Regions from separate parts of the Mesorhizobium sp. M6A.T.Ce.TU.002.03.1.1 genome, predicted to be linked through region 2. Evidence: predicted binding sites of a transcription regulator. Region 2 holds the regulator's gene; each other region holds the start of a gene.
What was found. Region 2 encodes PhoB, which activates phosphate uptake and scavenging genes when phosphate is short. Its sites were predicted from a motif close to TGTCATNNANCTGTCAT; they were not measured.
Positions count from the first base shown of each region.

Region 1: phnC (phosphonate ABC transporter ATP-binding protein) is a predicted target of PhoB. The motif match lies at 1,562-1,578, and genes of this name have one in related genera.
Region 3: phnF (phosphonate metabolism transcriptional regulator PhnF) is a predicted target of PhoB. The motif match lies at 3,284-3,300, and genes of this name have one in related genera.

Region 1 is NZ_RZTI01000038.1:30,711-37,262, reverse strand. Features, by position in the region: gene phnL (phosphonate C-P lyase system protein PhnL) at 1-6, shown strand, start outside; gene EOC93_RS14290 (DapH/DapD/GlmU-related protein) at 3-620, shown strand; gene EOC93_RS14285 (DUF1868 domain-containing protein) at 821-1,525, shown strand; gene phnC (phosphonate ABC transporter ATP-binding protein) at 1,649-2,506, shown strand; gene phnD (phosphonate ABC transporter substrate-binding protein) at 2,653-3,561, shown strand; gene phnE (phosphonate ABC transporter, permease protein PhnE) at 3,635-4,609, shown strand; gene phnE (phosphonate ABC transporter, permease protein PhnE) at 4,614-6,173, shown strand; gene EOC93_RS14260 (sugar phosphate isomerase/epimerase) at 6,194-6,552, opposite strand, start outside.
Region 2 is NZ_RZTI01000016.1:39,009-45,560, forward strand. Features, by position in the region: gene EOC93_RS07710 (ROK family protein) at 252-1,499, shown strand; gene phoB (phosphate regulon transcriptional regulator PhoB) at 1,534-2,223, opposite strand; gene phoU (phosphate signaling complex protein PhoU) at 2,240-2,947, opposite strand; gene pstB (phosphate ABC transporter ATP-binding protein PstB) at 2,983-3,798, opposite strand; gene pstA (phosphate ABC transporter permease PstA) at 3,811-5,424, opposite strand; gene pstC (phosphate ABC transporter permease subunit PstC) at 5,417-6,552, opposite strand, start outside.
Region 3 is NZ_RZTI01000038.1:38,839-44,081, forward strand. Features, by position in the region: gene phnK (phosphonate C-P lyase system protein PhnK) at 1-111, opposite strand, end outside; gene EOC93_RS14310 (alpha-D-ribose 1-methylphosphonate 5-phosphate C-P-lyase PhnJ) at 108-1,019, opposite strand; gene EOC93_RS14315 (carbon-phosphorus lyase complex subunit PhnI) at 1,016-2,128, opposite strand; gene phnH (phosphonate C-P lyase system protein PhnH) at 2,130-2,741, opposite strand; gene phnG (phosphonate C-P lyase system protein PhnG) at 2,741-3,202, opposite strand; gene phnF (phosphonate metabolism transcriptional regulator PhnF) at 3,325-4,068, shown strand; partial or broken gene EOC93_RS14335 (zinc-binding alcohol dehydrogenase family protein) at 4,410-5,243, opposite strand, start outside.

The DNA.
Region 1 (6,552 bases), on a different contig from region 2:
GCATGACCAGAAAGCTGTCGGAAACACCGCTGGTCCACGACACGGCGGAAGTCGAGAACTCGACGCTCGGCCGCTGGACCGAGATCGCCGACCGCTGCCGGGTTTCGGAGAGCACAATTGGCGACTATTCCTACATGATGCAGGACTGCGGTGTCTGGTGCGCGACGATCGGTAAGTTCGCCAACATCGCCGCCAGCGTCCGCATTAACGCCACCAATCACCCGACCTGGCGGCCGACGCTGCACCATTTCACTTATCGCGCCTCGGACTATTGGGACGACGCCGAACACGAGAGCGAATTCTTCGCTCAGCGTCGCGCCAAGCGCGTCACCATCGGCCATGACACCTGGCTTGGCCACGGCTCGACCATCCTGCCCGGCGTAACCGTCGGCGATGGCGCGGCGGTCGGCGCCGGCGCCGTGGTGTCGAAGGACGTTGCGCCCTACACCATCGTCGGCGGTGTGCCGGCGAAACCGATCCGCGAACGCTTCGACCGCCGCACGGCGGAACGTTATCAGGCGCTCGCCTGGTGGGATTGGGACCATATCAGGCTGCGCGCCGCGCTCGACGATTTTCGCGCGCTTTCGGCGGAAGCGTTTCTGGAGAAGTACGGTGAGTAGTGAGTAGTGAGTAGTGAGTAGTGAGTAGGAGATAGGAAGTCGCGGATTGGACGAAGGTCTCTCTTTTCACTACTCACTACTCACTACTCACTACTCACTACTCACTACTCACTCCCAACACACTACTCACTCCCACCACCACACCATTCATATCCCTGACACATGACTCGGACAAAGGCGGTCTTTCCCTGGAGATCGCCATGCCCATCAAACCTTCGCTCGCCGGATTCTTTGCCGGCTCGAACCCGAACCCTCCCGTGCATCTCGGCACGCGCTACGACACGTCAGGCAATTTCCTGACCGAGCCCGGCAACACGGTCGTCTGCCATCTCGTCAGCGGCTCAGCTTCCGAAACGGCGGTCATCGAAGTGCGTGAGCGGATGCGCGTTATGCCCGATGCCGACAGGCTGGCCTTCACGCCGATCTCCAGCCTGCATATGACGCTGTTCCAGGGCATCATCGAATATCGCCGCCGGCTTCCCTACTGGCCTGAGGATGTGCCCCTCGACACAAGCATCGACGACATGACCCGGCTCTATCTGGAGCGCCTGAATGGCGTCGGGGACCATGGCGCGTTTAAAGTCAGGGTTGTCGATGTCGTGCCGACCGGGCTTACCGTTACCGGCGTGTCGGACCAGGACGAGCGCATCATGCGCGCGTGGCGCGATGCCCTGTCGGTGCCGTTCGGATACCGGCATCCCGATCACGACAGCTATACTTTCCACATAACTTTCGCCTACCAGATCCGGCGCCTCGACGACGAAAGGGCCTCGCAATGGCAACAGCTATTCGATGACTGCCTCTCGCTGCTCGCCCTTCAGGCTCCGGTGATCGAGCTGCGGCCTCCGGCATTTTGCAGCTTCAAGGACATGAAGCATTTCGAGGAGCTTCTTGTCCTGGGCTGACGGCGCGACGTCTCTGCCTGTGGGCAGTAACAAAACTGACATCAATCCGACACCGCAGGTTCATGCGGCTGCGCTAGCGAAGGTTAACAGACCTTCGAAACGCGACTGGACTGGAACTTGCCTATGTCAGCAACCTCAGCCACGCTTGAAATCCGCGGCGTCACCCGCCGGTTTGGCAAGAACACCGCCGTCAGCAATGTCGATATCTCGATCCCGCATGGTCAGATGGTCGGCATCATCGGCCGTTCCGGTGCCGGCAAGTCGACCCTTTTGCGCATGATCAACCGCCTCATCGATCCCAGCCAAGGGTCGATTTTCTTTGACGGCGCCGAAGTCTCCAGCCTGCGCGGCTCGCTGCTCAGGCGCTGGCAGCGCGACTGCGCCATGATCTTCCAGCAGTTCAACCTGGTGCCGCGTCTCGACGTGCTGACCAACGTCTTGCTCGGCCGGCTCAATCACCGCTCGACCGTTGTCAATCTGCTCGGTGTCTTTTCTCGCGAGGAACGGGCCGAGGCGATCGCGGCGCTCGAGCGTCTCGACATTGCCCGCACGGCGCTGCAGCCGGCCGGCACCTTGTCCGGCGGCCAGCAGCAGCGCGTTGCGATTGCCCGTGCCATGATGCAGCAGCCGAAGGTGATCCTTGCTGACGAGCCGATCGCCTCGCTCGACCCGCTCAACGCCAAGGTGGTTATGGATTCGCTGCAGGACATCAATCTGCGCGAGGGCATCACCGTCGTCACCAATCTGCACACGCTGGATACCGCGCGCACCTATTGCAACCGCATCATCGGCATGGCCGCCGGCAAGGTCGTGTTCGACGGCCCACCCGAAGACCTCAACCGCGAGGCCGTGCGCCTGGTCTATGGTGCCGATAGCAATGGTGGCGAAATCTCCGAGGCCATCACCTCGACCAGCGTCACCATCAAGCAAAAAATCGCCGCATCCGCCGGACCGCTCGAGCCCGCATTTCCGGGCTACTAGTTCCATGATCCCGACAAGTGGATACCGGTATCCGGAAACGATCATGGACAAGCAAAAGAGCGCCTGGATCGCCGGCCCGCGTCAAGGGCGCTGTCAAAATTCGAACGCTACCGGCGCGATGCCGGAACCAACAGGAGAGACGCGACATGTTTAGAAAGATGCTTTTCGGTGCTGTTTCCATCGTCGCCATGGCGATGGGCGCGGTTCAGGCACAGGACCTGAAGGAATTCCGCGTCGGCATTTTGGGCGGCGAGAACGAAGCCGACCGTCTGCGCAACTACCAGTGCTTCGCCGACCACATCAAGGAAGTCCTCGGTGTCGAGAAAGTCTCGCTGTTCCCGGCCGCCGACTACGACGGCGTCATCCAGGGCCTGCTCGGCGGCACGCTTGACTATGCCGAGCTCGGCGCTTCCGCCTATGCCAAGATCTATCTCGAAAACAAGGACGCGGTTGAGCCTATCCTGACGACGGTCCAGACCGACGGTTCGACCGGCTATCATTCGGTCATGGTCGCCCGTGCCGATTCCGGCATCAAGACGCTCGCCGACATGAAGGGCAAGAAACTCGGTTTCGCCGATCCCGATTCGACTTCGGGTTACCTGATCCCGGTCACTTCACTGCCCAAGGACATCGGCATGGATGTGAAGAGCTACTTCGCGTCGACCGGTTTTGGTGGCGGCCATGAACAGCTCGTCCTCGAGGTCCTGAAGGGCACCTTCGATGCCGGCACCACCTGGGCCTCCGGCGTCGGCGACTTCAAGGACGGCTACAGCTCGGGCAATCTGCGCAAGATGGTCGACAAGGGCGTCCTCAAGATGGACGATCTTGTCGAATTGTGGCAGTCGCCGATGATCCCGAACGGCCCGCTGGTGCTGCGTGCGTCGATCGATGCCGGCGCCAAACAGAAGGTCACCGATTTCCTGACCAAGCTTCCGGAAACCGATCCAGCCTGTTTCTCGGCGATACAGGGCGGCGACTTCAAGGGCTATTCGCCGGTCACCCCGGAATTCTATCAGGCAATCATCGACGCCCGTAAGGCGAAGATCGGCTCGTAAGTAAACTGCCACAACGCCGCCGGGGCCATGTGCCGCCGGCGGCGTTGCCGCATCATGGGCCAGGGATCGATAAATGAGTGCGACCGACGTTTATCGTGCGCCTGCGCTTTCACCGGAGGGAGCCACTGTCGAGCGGCACTGGCGTGACCTCGCCGCCCGCCGGCGCCTTTACACGATCGGAGGCCTGGTTTTCCTGTTTCTCGCGCTCTCTGGCTCGCTCTGGTTCGCCAACGAAACCAACGCCGGAAAGTTCTTCGACCGCCTTCCATATATCGCCGACTTTTTCACGGAATTGAAGCCGCGCGACTGGTTCGATCCGGTGCGCGCGCTGTTCGACCTGCCGTCCCCCTACGACGATGGCAGCCTCAAGTTCGACTACCCAGAAGGCCGGGTCTATCTGACCCAAAGCATCTACGTTCCGGAATATTTCTACCGGATGATCGAGACGCTGAACATCGCCCTGTTTTCGACGCTGGTGGGCTCCACATTCGGTTTCCTGCTCTGCTTCCTGGCTGCGGGCAATATCACGGCCAGCCGCTGGCTCCGTTTCACCACGCGCCGCTTCCTTGAGATCGTCCGCGCCTTTCCGGAAATCGTCATCGCCGGCTTCTTTCTGGCGGTCTTTTCGCTAGGACCCATTCCGGCGATCCTCGCGGTTAGCATCCACACCGTCGGTGCGCTCGGAAAAATGTTCTTCGAAGTGGTCGAGAATGCCGACATGAAGCCTGAAGAAGGTTTGCGAGCCGTTGGCGCCAACTGGGTCGAACGCGTGTGGTTCGGCATTGTGCCCCAGGTTCTGCCCAACTTCATGAGCTATTTCCTGCTCCGCTTCGAGATCAATGTGCGCGCTTCGACCATTCTCGGCGCCGTCGGCGCCGGCGGCATCGGCGAATCCCTGCGTCTTTCGATCAGCCGGGGCCATGAGGCCAAGACCATCGCCATCGTCTTCCTGCTGTTCTGCACGATTGTCGGCGTCGATCAGTTTTCGGCGTGGCTGAGACATCGTCTTGTCGGCCGGCAAGCGTTCGCATACGGGCGCGGAGAGTAATGCGATGAACGCCGACGCCATCAACGACATCGCCACTCGCCATCCGGACGCGTTCCGGCTACCCCTATGGAAGCGCTATGCCGCCCCGCTCGGTATCGTTCTCTGCATCCTCTACACATTCTATTGCGCCTGGTTCTTCTCGGTCGTTACCGTTCTCGAAAAAGCGAACTGGAACCTTGCCGGCGCGTATCTCGCCGACTGGGTGTCTTACGAAATCCGGCCTGACATCGAATTCAAAGACAACCATCTGACGATCGACTACTCCCGCTTTTCCAAGCTGGGATCCAATCCAAATCCCGACTGGGTGGCCAAGCAGATGGCGGTGATCGAGCGGCGGGTCGACGCCGCACCTGCACCGGCGGCCGCGACGAACAAGTCGTCGCAGGAATCGTTTATGGCGCCTGGTGCGCCAACTGCCGAGAACCCGGCCGCCCCGTCAAACCAATCCGCTCCGGCTGTGCCTGAAACGGTGCGCGAAAACGCAGTTGTGGCGGCGACTGTCACTCTTGGCAGTGGTCAGATCGCCATCACGCCAAACCTTGTCACCGTGACGCGCGGCGGCGAAAGCGTCATTTTCGACATTGCCAAGGACAGCTCTGTGACGCCGCGCACACCGCTGCCTGACTGGATCGAGCAGCGCAGGCCAGGCTCGACAGCCTATGTCTCGTTCGGATTTCTCGGTCGCGCTGAAGTCCAAAACGACGAAGTCGTTGCCTGGAGGCGTTTCTTCGGCTGGGCCAATTTCGTGTTCGACACGAACTCGCCATTCTGGGGAAAGCCGTTCGGCGAGGTCGCTTCACTGATTATCTCCGGAGCACGCATCGATCCGTCGCGATCAAACGCGGCGCTCGCCTGGGACAACATCCTCAACAACGCCGAGTGGCAGCACGGCGACGTCTGGCTGAAGCTTTTGCAGACCATCGTCATGGCTTTCGTCGGCACGGTGCTGGCATCGATCGTCGCCTTTCCGCTCGCCTTCCTGGCTGCGCGCAACGTCACGCCGAGCCGGATTGCCAACCAGGCAACAAAACGCTTCTTCGATTTCCTGCGCTCGGTCGACATGCTGATCTGGGCGCTGTTCTTCACGCGTGGCTTCGGTCCGGGGCCGCTGGCCGGCATGTCGGCGATCTTCTTCACCGACACCGGAACCCTGGGCAAGCTCTATTCCGAGGCGCTGGAAAACATCGACGACAAGCAGCGCGAGGGCATCCGCTCGGTTGGCGCCACGCCGGCAATGGTGCAGCGCTATGGCGTGCTGCCCCAGGTTCTGCCGGTATTCCTTAGCCAATCCCTCTATTTCTGGGAATCGAACACCCGGTCAGCGACGATCATAGGCGCTGTCGGCGCCGGCGGCATCGGCCTGAAATTGTGGGAGGCCATGCGCACCAACACCAATTGGGCCAATGTTTTCTATATGGTTCTGTTGATCCTGGTTGTCGTCTTTATCTTCGACAACATTTCCAGTTTTCTCCGCCGCAAACTGATGGGATCGGTCGGAAACGGCAACAAGGAGCGGCGCGAGCGAGCGCCCGCCGGCCTGCCGCCGGCAGCTCGGGTCGCCTGAGAGGAAGGCTTAGCTGCGTCCTAAGCACCAGCCCTCTTCCAGCCGCTCTTGATGTGCTTGTAGCCGTCGCGATAGACGGCTTCCGGACTTTCCGAAAAGTCGCGCCAGACCTTGGTTGCCGCCGCCAAATCCTTCAGCGAGCGGCCGAAGGCCTCGATCGTCAGCCAGTCGTCATAGCCGCTCTTGCGGATGGCCGAAAACGTCTCCTTCCACGGAATGTGGCCGCGCCCAGGCACGCCGCGATCGTTCTCCGAAATATGGATATGGACGATATTCCTGCGGTTGCGCGTATAGGCGCCGATCGGGTCGGCTTCCTCGATATTGGCGTGGAAGGTGTCGTACATCGCCTTGATGTGCGGCCGGTCGATTGCGTCGACAT
Region 2 (6,552 bases):
CCGCGTACGGCGCGACCAAACTGGCCCGAAGGCCGACACAAAGGCTCTATTTTTTCGAGCCTCGAAAAAATACTGGTCCAACGCCGAAGCGCTGTCAACATCATTTCTGATGGATTTTGATGTCCCTGCCGACTTTTTTCGAGCCCCGGAATAAACAATGACAGGGCCTTCTGCTTCTGCCAGTATTTGTTGGACGCTGCCGACGGCTTCCGGTTCATGAGCGGCCGCGGCAAGAGGGAGGAAGCAAAAGAATGTCGGTTGGAATCCGTCATGACGATTTGCGTCGGCGCAACCGGGCGATGGTGATTTCGGCCGTACGCCGGGCAGGCCAGCCGTCGCGAACCGAGATCGCCGCGACCACCGGCCTCAGCCATTCGACCATATCGGCGATCTCTTCCGACCTCATCCAGGAAGGCATCCTGACCGAGAGCAAGGCGAGCGAGACGGTTTCGCTGAAACGCGGCCGGCCGCAGGTCGGCCTCAGCCTCAATCCGGAAGCGGCAGCGGTGTTGGCCGTCGTGTTGTCGCTGAATTTCCTCTCGGTCGCCGTCATCGATTATGCCGGACAAGTGGTCGCCGAGGAACAGCGCCGGCTGGACACGCTGACCATGTCGCGCAACGAGCTGATCGACGAATGTGTCGCCATCGTCCGGCGCCGGCTCGAAGATCCCGATCTCGATGTCCAAAGCGTCGCCCGCATCGCGCTGGCGATCCAGGGCATCACCGATTCCCATGCGCGCGCCATGTTGTGGTCGCCGATCACGCCGCAGACGAACATTGCCTTCGCCGACATTCTGGAACGTGAGTTCGGCATCCCGGCCATCATGGAGAACGACTGCAACATGATGGCCGTGGCGCTGCGCTGGCGCGACCCGGATCGCTACCGCGACGATTTCATCGCCATCCTGCTCTCCCACGGCATCGGCATGGGGCTGGTGCTGAAGGGCGAACTGTTCACCGGCACCCATTCCTCAGGCGGCGAATTCGGCCACATGATCCACCGGCCGGGCGGCGCGCTTTGCCGCTGCGGGCGGCGCGGCTGCGTCGAGGCCTATGCCGGCAACTACGCCATCTGGCGCAATGCAAGGCAGTTGAGCGAGAACGCCGAGCCGGTCGCCGATGTCAGCGACGCCGAGATGCGGGCACTGGCGGCCCGGGCGCGCCAGACGGACGGACCGGAGCGCGAAGCCTACCGCAAGGCCGGCGAAGCGCTCGGCTTCGGGCTCGGCAGCCTGTTCGCGTTGATCGATCCGGCGCCGGTCGCCATGGTCGGCGCCAGCGCTGCCGCTTTCGACCTGATCGAGCCGGCCCTGCGCGAGGCCATCGCTCAGACCGCCGGCGGTCAGCATTCGGGTTCGATTTCCTTCGACACCGAGCCGAACGAGCTGCCGCTGATCCGCGAAGGCTGCGCCATGCGAGCGCTGAGCTTCGTCGACCAGGAGATTTTCGCGCCGGGCGCGCAAGGGAAGTCCGGCACGGCCAGGAAGCACGTGGCCTGAACGGAAGAACGCAGCTTGAATTTAGGCAGTCTGTTCAGTCTTCCCTGATCGCATAGCCCGCGCCGCGGATGGTGCGGATGACATCGGGCATGCGACCATTGTTGACCGCCTTGCGCAGCCGGCCGACATGGACGTCCACCGTGCGCTCGTCGATGTAGATCGTCTCGCCCCAGACATTGTCGAGCAACTGGCTGCGCGAGAACACCCGACCCGGGTGCCGCATCATGAATTCGAGCAGCCGGAATTCGGTCGGCCCGAGCCGGATCTCGCTCTTCTTGCGATAGACCCTGTGCGATTCGCGATCGAGCATGATGTCACCGACCTTCAGCACGCTGGACAGCACTTCGGGCTTGGCGCGGCGCAGCAGCGCCTTGACCCTGGCCATGAATTCCGGTGTCGAGAACGGCTTGACCAGATAGTCGTCGGCCCCGGTCGAGAGGCCGCGCACCCGGTCGCTTTCCTCGCCGCGCGCGGTCAGCATGATGATCGGCAGCCGCTCGGTTTCGGGACGCACCCGAAGGCGACGGCAAAGCTCGATGCCCGAAACCGCCGGCACCATCCAGTCGAGCACCAGAAGATCGGGCACGTTTTCCTGAAGCCGGATTTCGGCCTCGTCGCCGCGCGTCACCACCTCGACCTGATAGCCTTCGGATTCCAGATTGTAGCGAAGGAGGACGCCCAGCGGCTCTTCGTCCTCCACCACCATGATGCGCGGCGCGATCATCGGCCGGTTACCCCTGTCATGTCGCCGACGCCGACATCGTCGTTTCGTCGAGCTTCGGTCGATCCGCCGGCAATTGCTGCCCGGTCACGACATAGTAGGCGTTTTCGGCGATGTTGGTGACATGATCGCCGATACGCTCGAGATTCTTGGCGCAGAACAGAAGATGCGTGCAGGCGGTGATGTTGCGCGGGTCCTCCATCATGTAGGTCAGGAGTTCGCGAAAAACCGCCGTGTATTTCACGTCGATCTTCTCGTCGGCGGCGCGCAGCTCTTTCAACGCGCCGGCGTTGCGCGACACATAGTGCTCGACCACGCCGCGGAGCTGCTCGAGAACGAGATCCGCCATCGCGTCGATACCGTGCGAGAGATTACGCGGCGTGGCGCTCTGACCGACGGCGTTGACCCGCTTGGCTATGTTCTTGGCCAGGTCGCCGATGCGCTCGAGATCGCCGGCCATCCGGATTGCGCCAACCACGGCGCGCAGATCTTGCGCCATCGGCTGCCGCTTGGCGATCAGCGTGATCGCGCTGTCGTCGAGTTCACGCTGCCGCGCATCCATGATGGCGTCATCCGAGACGACGCGCTGCGCCATCGCATTGTCTGACGCGAGCAACGCGCGGATCGACGCTGCGACCATCGCGGCGGCGAGCTCGTCCATGTCGCGGATCAGCCTGTCGATGTGCTCCAATTCCTCGTCGAAAGATGCGACGGTATGTTCACCCATGATACTGTCCTCGTGCTCGAAATTCGCCGGACCGCTTAGCCGAACCGGCCGGTGATGTAGTCTTGGGTGCGCTTGTCGTCGGGGTTGGTGAACATCTTATCGGTCGCGCCCTCCTCGACCAGATAGCCGAGATGGAACATCGCCGTGCGCTGCGACACGCGCGCTGCCTGCTGCATCGAATGGGTGACGATGACGATCGTGTAGTTCTGGCGCAGTTCGTCAATCAGTTCCTCGACACGGGCGGTGGCGATCGGATCGAGCGCAGAACACGGCTCGTCCATCAGGATCACTTCCGGTGACACAGCGATGGCGCGCGCAATGCACAGACGCTGCTGTTGGCCACCGGAAAGGCCAGTGCCCGACTCGAGCAGGCGATCCTTGACCTCGTTGAACAGGCCGGCCTTCTTCAGGCTCGATTCGACGATGCCGTCCAACTCCGCCTTGCTCCTGGCCAGACCGTGAATGCGCGGACCGTAGGCGACGTTTTCGTAGATCGACTTCGGAAACGGGTTCGGCTTCTGGAACACCATGCCGACGCGAGCTCGCAGCTCGACGACATCGATTTTCGGGTCGTAGACATCCTCGTTGTCGAGCGTGATCTTGCCGCTTACCCGCGCGATGTCGATCGTGTCGTTCATTCGATTCAAGCAACGCAGAAAGGTCGACTTGCCGCAGCCCGATGGGCCGATCAACGCCGTCACCTGGTTCTCGCGGACATCGAGATCCACGTCGAACAGAGCTCGCTTCTCGCCGTAATGAACGGAGACCTTTTCGCCCTTCATCTTGATCGAAGGCTCGTTGGTTCCGCTACTCAGTTTCTGCTCGACGCTGGCTTCCGTCATGATGTTCATATCCTCTACTCCTTACCAGCGCCGCTCGAAGCGCCTGCGCAGTATCACCGCGATGGCATTCATGATGACCAAAAACACCAGCAAAATCAAAATCGCCGCCGAAGTCTTCTGCTGGAACCCCGCTTCAGGAAAATCGGCCCACATGAATATCTGCACCGGCAGGATCGTCGCGGGATCGGTGAAGCCACCGGGAATGTCGACGATGAAGGCGACCATGCCGATCATCAGCAACGGCGCGGTTTCACCCAGCGCATGCGCCATTCCGAGGATGGTGCCGGTCATGATACCCGGCATCGCCAGCGGCAGGACGTGATGGAATACGGTCTGGACCTTGGACGCTCCGATGCCAAGCGCCGCCTCGCGGATCGACGGTGGCACGGCGCGCAGCGAAGCGCGTGAGGCGATAATGATGATCGGCAGGGTCATCAGCGCCAGCACCATGCCGCCGACCACCGGGGCCGAGCGCGGCAGGCCGAAGAAATTCAGGAATACGGCAAGTCCAAGCAGGCCGAAGACGATCGAAGGCACCGCCGCCAGATTGTTGATATTCACTTCGATGATCGTCGTCAGCCGGTTCTTGGGCGCAAATTCCTCAAGATAGATCGCCGCCGAAACGCCGATCGGGAAGGCGATGGCGAGCGTTACGATCATGGTCAGGAACGATCCGACGACCGCGCCCCAGATACCAGCCAGTTCCGGCTCGCGGCTTGCGCCGGTGAAGAAGAAGATCGAGTTGAACCGGCTTTCGATCAGGCCGGCGCTCTTCAGCGTATCGAGCCAGACGATCACCTTGTCCGAAATCTTTCGCGATGCTTCCGGCGTGTCGATGACCCGCAGGAATGCCTGGCCGCTCGCGGCTGGCGCCGTGCTGTCCAGCGCCTCGATCACCGTGCCCTTTGCGACCGCCGTTCCGTTGGCCCCAGGCGACAGCGCGGTCAGCTTGACCGTGCCGCCATTGAACGCGACCAGCAGCGACGACGCGCCGCTCGTCAGCGTGAGCATGCCGTTTTCGCCCTCGGTCGCACCATGGCCGCGCGCCAACGCCAGCATGGCATCGTCGCCGAAGGTCAGATCGATGTCGCCGCTGCTTTGCGAAGGCGTGACGCTTGTCGAAATCGCCTCGTCCGAACCGACGTCGGCAAGCAAACCCTTGAGATAAAGGTCGGCAAAATCGTCAAGTGGAACCGCGTAGTCCACAGTTCCTCCGAGCATCCCCGGATCAGCAGCGATATCTTTGCGCAGGAACACGCCTGTGCCCGTGGAAATCAGTCCGCGCAGCAGGCGCTTGTCCTGACGGCTCGTCACATCCGGAAATTTTGCCGTAAGCGCTTCCTGGGCGATGGCGTCGTAGTTGACGGCGTCGAGTTTCGCCGGGTCTACCTTGGCCGCCGAAAGATCGATCGGCAGCGTCAGATAGTTCTGCCGCAGCGCCGGGATCGCCTGGGTGACGATCGTCGACAAGAGCAGCACAAGGAACAAGCCGGCCAACGCGACGGCTGCGGCGCCAAGCCATTTGAACCACGTTTCCGCGCGGTAACGGCCCTTCAGCCGTGCCTTCGCGGCATCGTCGGTATGAATGCTGACCGGCCGTCTGCCGGCGCCGAATGACGCGATCGCATCAGTCATATTGCTCTCGGTATTTCTGGACGACGCGCAAAGCGACGATGTTGAGGGTAAGCGTGATGCAGAACAACACCAGGCCGAGCGCGAAGGCTGCAAGCGTCTTGGCGCTGTCGAATTCCTGATCGCCCACAAGCAGCGTCACGATCTGCACCGTCACTGTTGTGACCGCTTCGAGCGGGTTGGCCGTGAGGTTTGCCGCCAGCCCTGCGGCCATGACCACGATCATTGTTTCACCGATCGCGCGGCTGACTGCGAGCAGCATCGCCGAAACGATGCCCGGAAGGGCCGCCGGAAGGATCACCTTGCGGATGGTTTCAGACTTGGTCGCGCCGAGGCCGGCGGAACCGTCCCTCAGGGATTGCGGAACGGCGTTGATCACATCGTCGGAAAGCGAGGAAACAAAGGGAATGATCATGATGCCCATGACCACGCCTGCGGCGAGCGCGGATTCTGACGCAACGTTGAGACCCAGGCTTTCGCCCAGACCACGGAAGTAGGGCGCAACCGTCAGCGCAGCGAAGAAACCGTAGACGACGGTCGGAATGCCAGCAAGGATTTCCAATACCGGCTTTGCGACCGCGCGGACGCTTTTGGAGGCGTAATCCGAAAGATAGATCGCAGCCATCAGCCCGATAGGCGCAGCTACCAGCATGGCAATGAAGGTGATGAGCAACGTGCCGGCAAAGAGCGGCACCATGCCAAAAATGTCCTGGTTGACCGCTCCGGCTTCCGCTCCGGCGCCGGTGAAGGCGCTCTGCGGCGACCAATGTGTGCCGAACAGGAATTTATAGAGCGGCACCTGTTGGAAGAACCGCAAGGATTCGAAGATGAGCGACAAGACGATACCGATCGTCGTCAGGATCGCGACCGCCGAACAGGTAATCAAGAATGCGCGAAGAACGCGCTCGACAACGTGGCGCGCTCGGTAGGCCTGCGCGATGCGCGAATAGGCCCAGTAAAATCCGGACGCGGAAAGCATGAGCGCGACGGCCCAGATGATCCAGCTGCTGGTCGTATGGATCGATTTGTAGACGGCCGCGGCCGCCTCTTTCGTGGGATCGGCGAAGCCGACAAGCCCGCCAAATGCCATCGCACGAGCGTCGCGGATGAAAGCTTCGACCTGCGGAACGC
Region 3 (5,243 bases), on a different contig from region 2:
CACCGCCAGCACCTCGCCCGGCCACAGGCCGAAGGTGACGTTCTCGCAGCCGACGCGCGAGCCATAGAATTTGGAGAGCGCTGAAACGCGCAGCAGCGGCTCGTCGGTCATTGCGCCGGCTCCGTTTTTTCCAGGGCAAGAGGGGTTTCAGGCGCAAGGCGGCCGCGATGGCCTTGTTCGCGCCGCTTCTCGCAATGATCGGTGTCGGAGCACACGAACATGTGGCCGCCATGATCGTCGAGGATGACCTCGTCGAGATAGACGTTCTCAGCCGCGCACAACGCGCAGGGCTGGTCGAAGGTCTGCACCTCGAACGGATGGTCCTCGAAGTCGAGGCTGACCACATCGGTGAAAGGCGGCAGCGCATAGATGCGCTTTTCGCGGCCGGCGCCAAATAGCTGCAAAGCCGGCGAACGATGCATCTTCGGATTGTCGAATTTCGGTGTTGGCGAAGGGTCCATCACATAGCGGCCCTCGACTTTGACCGGATAGGCGTAGGTGGTGGCGATGCGACCGTGCCTGGCAATGTCCTCGTAGAGCTTCACATGCATGAGGCCGTATTCCTCCAGCGCATGCATCTTGCGCGTTTCGGTCTCGCGCGGCTCGAGGAAGCGCAGCGGCTCGGGGATCGGCACCTGATAGACCAGCACCTGGCCCGATGTCAGCGGATGTTCTGGGATGCGGTGGCGGGTCTGGATGATGGTCGCCTTCGCCGTCTCGGTGGTGACAGCGACATTGGCGACCTTCTTGAAGAAGGCGCGGATCGAAACGGCATTAGTGGTGTCGTCGGCGCCCTGGTCGATGACCTTCAGCACATCGTCCGGGCCGATGATCGAAGCGGTGACCTGGACGCCGCCGGTGCCCCAGCCATAGGGCATCGGCATTTCGCGCGAGGCGAACGGCACCTGATAGCCGGGAATGGCGATGCCCTTGAGGATCGCCCGGCGGATCATCCGCTTGGTCTGCTCATCGAGATAGGCGAAGTTGTAGGTGGCGATGTCGGTCGGTTGTGCGGTCATTCCGCTGCCTCCCTTTTCTCCTCGGCTTTGCCGGCGTTTTCGCGAGCATCATGCTCGGCGCGCATGCGGCGCACGAGGTCGAGCTCGGCCTGGAAGTCGACATAGTGCGGCAGCTTCAGATGCTCGACGAAGCCGGTCGCCTGGACATTGTCGGAATGCGAGATGACGAACTCCTCGTCCTGGGCCGCGGCGACGACATCTTCGCCGAATTCCGAAGCGCGTAACGCCCGGTCGCACAGCGCCATGGCCATCGCCTTGCGCTCGCTCTGGCCGAAGACGAGGCCGTAGCCGCGGGTGAATTGCGGGGGCGCCTTGGCCGAGCCCTTGAACTGGTTGACCATCTGGCACTCGGTGACGCGAACGGAGCCGAGCGGTACCGCGAAGGGCAGCTCCGCGACATCGAGTTCCAACTCGACCTCACCGATGCGAACCTCGCCGACGAAGGGGTGGTTGCGGGCATAGCCGCGCTGGGTGGAATAGCCGAGTGCGAGGAGAAAACCCTCGTCGCCGCGTGACAGCGCCTGCAGGCGGATGTCGCGCGCCATCGGGAATTCCAGCGGCTCGCGGGTGATGTCGCCGGGGACATGGTCCTGCGGCATGTCGCCGTCGGGCTCGATCAGGCCTTCGCGGGCGAGGATGGCGGAGACACGGGGCATGGCTTCCGCCTCGCTGGCACGCTGCTGCGGCTCGGCGACGTCGCGGCCCGCGGCAAGCTCGGGATCGAGCAGCCGGTGGGTGTAGTCGAAGGTCGGGCCGAGAAGCTGGCCGCCGGGAAGATCCTTGTAGGTCGCCGACACACGCCGCTCGACCAGCATCGCGCCGGTGTCGATCGCCTTGGTGTAGCCGAAGCGTGGCAGCGTCGTGCGATAGGCGCGAACCAGGAAGATCGCCTCGATCATGTCGCCGCGCGCCTGGACGATGGCGAGCGCCGCCAATTCCCTGTCGTAGAGCGAGCCTTCGCTCATCACCCGGTCGACGCCGAGCGCAAGTTGCTCGACGATCTGGTCGAGGCGAAGCGCCGGCACCGAGCGGTCGCCGCGCCGGCGGTCGGCGAGCAGGGCGTGGGCGTTGGCAATGGCCGCTTCGCCGCCCTTTACCGCGACATACATATCACGCCTCCATCGTCTTGATGCGCGTCGTGCGCGGCAGGCAGGCGACGCCGTCCGGGGTGGCGAGGACGATGTCGACGCCACGCGGAAAGCGCTGGTTGTTCTGCTTCCACTGTTCGACGAAATGGCGCGGCATCTGTGCCGGCGCGATGCTTGCAGTCTTTTCGATGCCAGGACCTTCGAGCAACAGAGGGGCGCCTGAAACGAGATCTCCGACTTGCAGGATCAGCGTCGTGGAGCGGTCGGGATAATCCTGGGTGCCTTGTGAGAAGCCGTCGAGCGCCATCATTTCGGCCGGCGTGGCGATCAGCGCGAAATGCGCATCGGCCGGCGTGTTGGCCAGGGGCGCGCCGGTGTGGAAGCCGAGCCAGGATTTCACCGCTACCGGGGCCTGCAAAACGGGGTCGAGCCACAGCGGCGTGTCGTTGTCGCACAGCGCCAGCGCAATGGCGCCCGCGGTGGCTGATAGCGGCGCCGGCGGGCGGGCAAAGACCGGCAGAGGCTGCAGGGTGCCCGGCCGCGCCATTGCGTCCATCACGGCGCGGAACACCGTCTGGGCGTCGAACACCGGATCGGCAAAGCCGCCTTCGATCGCTTGGGTTACGATGTCCATCAGTCTTCTCCGCGTACCATGGTGAAGAAATCGACCTTCGTTGCCGCCGTCTCGGCGCGACGCCGTTCACGTGCGCTGGCCAGTGCGGCCTGCAGCGGCGCAATGAGTTTGGTCTCGACCTCACGGCGCAGGGCAGGGTCCTGCCAGAGCGCGTCGGCGATCGCCGCCAGTTTTGCTTTCTGCCTGTCACGGCCCAGCGCGTAGCAGTGGCCGACCTGTCCGGAGGCGAGCCGGACGGTAGCGCGGGTGACCGTCGCCTCGCCAACGTTGAACGGCGCGCCGCCGCCGCCGATGCGGCCGCGCACGGTGACCAAGCCGGTTTCGGGGCCGCGCAGGAGTTCCGCCTCAGAAGGCAGGCCGGCTTCGTTCCACAGCCGGACGATATCGTCGCCGGTCGATTGCGCCAGCGTTGCCATAACGGCCTTGCGCTGAGCCTGATCGCGCGCTTCCTGTCCTCGCATGGTTAACATTCCCTTGCATCGAAAATTTGTCTATTGATATAGACAATTATACAAATTATACCTATTATCTAATGCGTGTCTATGACGGGTGCATGACACGGGCGAAAAGATCGGGGCAAGACATGATCGGGCAGCCCAGCAGCATAGAGCGGCGCAGCGGCGTCTCGCTGTGGCGGCAGATCGCCGATCAAATCCTGCGTTCGATCGCCGTCGGCGACTTTGCCGAGAATACCGCGCTGCCGCCGGAAGTCGCGCTGGCCGAGCGCTATGGTGTCAACCGCCATACGGTGCGCAGCGCCATCGCAGCACTGGTGCAGGATGGCGTGCTCAGGGCCGAGCAGGGGCGCGGCACTTTCGTGCTTTCGCGCAAGCGCCTGTCCTATCCGATCGGCGCCCGCACCCGTTTTTCGGAGGGCTTGCAAGGGCAAGCGTCTGAGCGCCGCAGCGTGCTGCTCGAGTCGGCGGTCGAGCCGGCCAGCCGGCGTGTCGCCGAAGGCTTAGGTCTAGCCAAGGGTTCCAGCGTCATCCGCCTTGAGACACGCGGTGAAGCCGATGGACAGCCGGTCTCGCGTGCCACCGGCTGGTTCGATGCAAAACGCTTCGCAGGCATCGAGACCGCTATCGCGGAAACTGGATCGGTGACCGCTTCGCTCCAGCGTTTCGGCATCAGTGACTATCTCAGGCAATCGACGGTGCTGTCGGCGCGCCACGCGGATGCCGCCGACCTTGCCGATCTCGATCTGCAGCCCGGCGCCATCGTGCTGGTCACGGTCGCCGTCAACGTCACGCCGGACGGCCAGCCGATCCAGTTCGCCGAAACGCGGTTTCCGGCTGAGCGCGTCGAGCTCAAACTGTCGGCGCTGTAGGTAGTGCCGGCCTTATACGAGACCGTGATTTATCTGACCCACGCTGATATCATACCAGCTCGGTCGCGCTTACATGTCAGCGGTTTGGCGTTTGAGGACCGCCTTCCCCCACTCCGTCTCGGCTTCGCCGAGCCACCTCTCCCCCCTCCGGAGGGAGAGGAAGGGAGCCCGCTGACGGCGAGAGAAGTAGGGAGTCTGGTTGAGGAGCGTTGGCTGCAATAGGCTCGCACCCTTCCTCTACCCCGTCGCTCGGGGGAGAGGTGGCTCGGCGAAGCCGAGACGGAGTGGGGGTCGACCTGCGCGGGGCGTTGTCATTCGGGCCGGGCTCACCGCCTGCCGTGTTATGACCCGACTTCGATCACCGCCTTGATCAGGCCGGATTTCTCATGCGCCCAGCGGGCGAGGTCGCGCGGCGTCTCGCCCAGCGTCGTGCGATGGGTGACGAGCTTCGCCAGCGGCACGGCGCCATCGCGGATCGAGGCGGCGACATGGTCGAAATCGGCGCGCAGCGCATTGCGGCTGCCGATCAGCGTCATTTCGCGCTTGTGGAATTCGGGATCGGAAAAGACGATGTCGTCCTTGACGACACTGACCAGGACCAGCGTCCCGCCATGGGCGACATGGGCGAAGGCCGACTGGACGGACTGGGTGTTGCCGGTGGCGTCGAAAACCACGTCAAAACCTTCGCCGCCGGTCGCCTCCCGCACCAGATCGGTCGCAGACGTCCGCGAACCGTCGAGGGTCGCGAAGCCGAGTTCGCTAGCGGCGAAATCCAGCCTCTCCGCGCTCATGTCGAGCAGCGTCACGTCGAGACCGGCGATGCGGGCAAACAGCGCCGTGCCGAGCCCGATCGGCCCGGCGCCAATGACCAGGGTGCGCGCGCCTGGCTGTGCCAGCGAGCGCCGCACGGCATGCGCTCCGATCGCCAGGAATTCGACGGCGGCGGCATCGGCCAGCGACAGGCCGTTTGCCGGATAAAGATTTTGCGCCGGCACCAGGATGCGTTCGCACATGGCGCCGTCACGATGCACGCCGAGCACCTCGATCTTCACGCAGCAATTCGGTTTTCCTTGCCGGCAGGCGATGCATTTGCCGCAAGCGAGATAGGGGTTGATGACCACCGGCTCGCCGACGGCCAGATCGACGCCGTCGCCGGCCTCGATCATAGTGCCGGA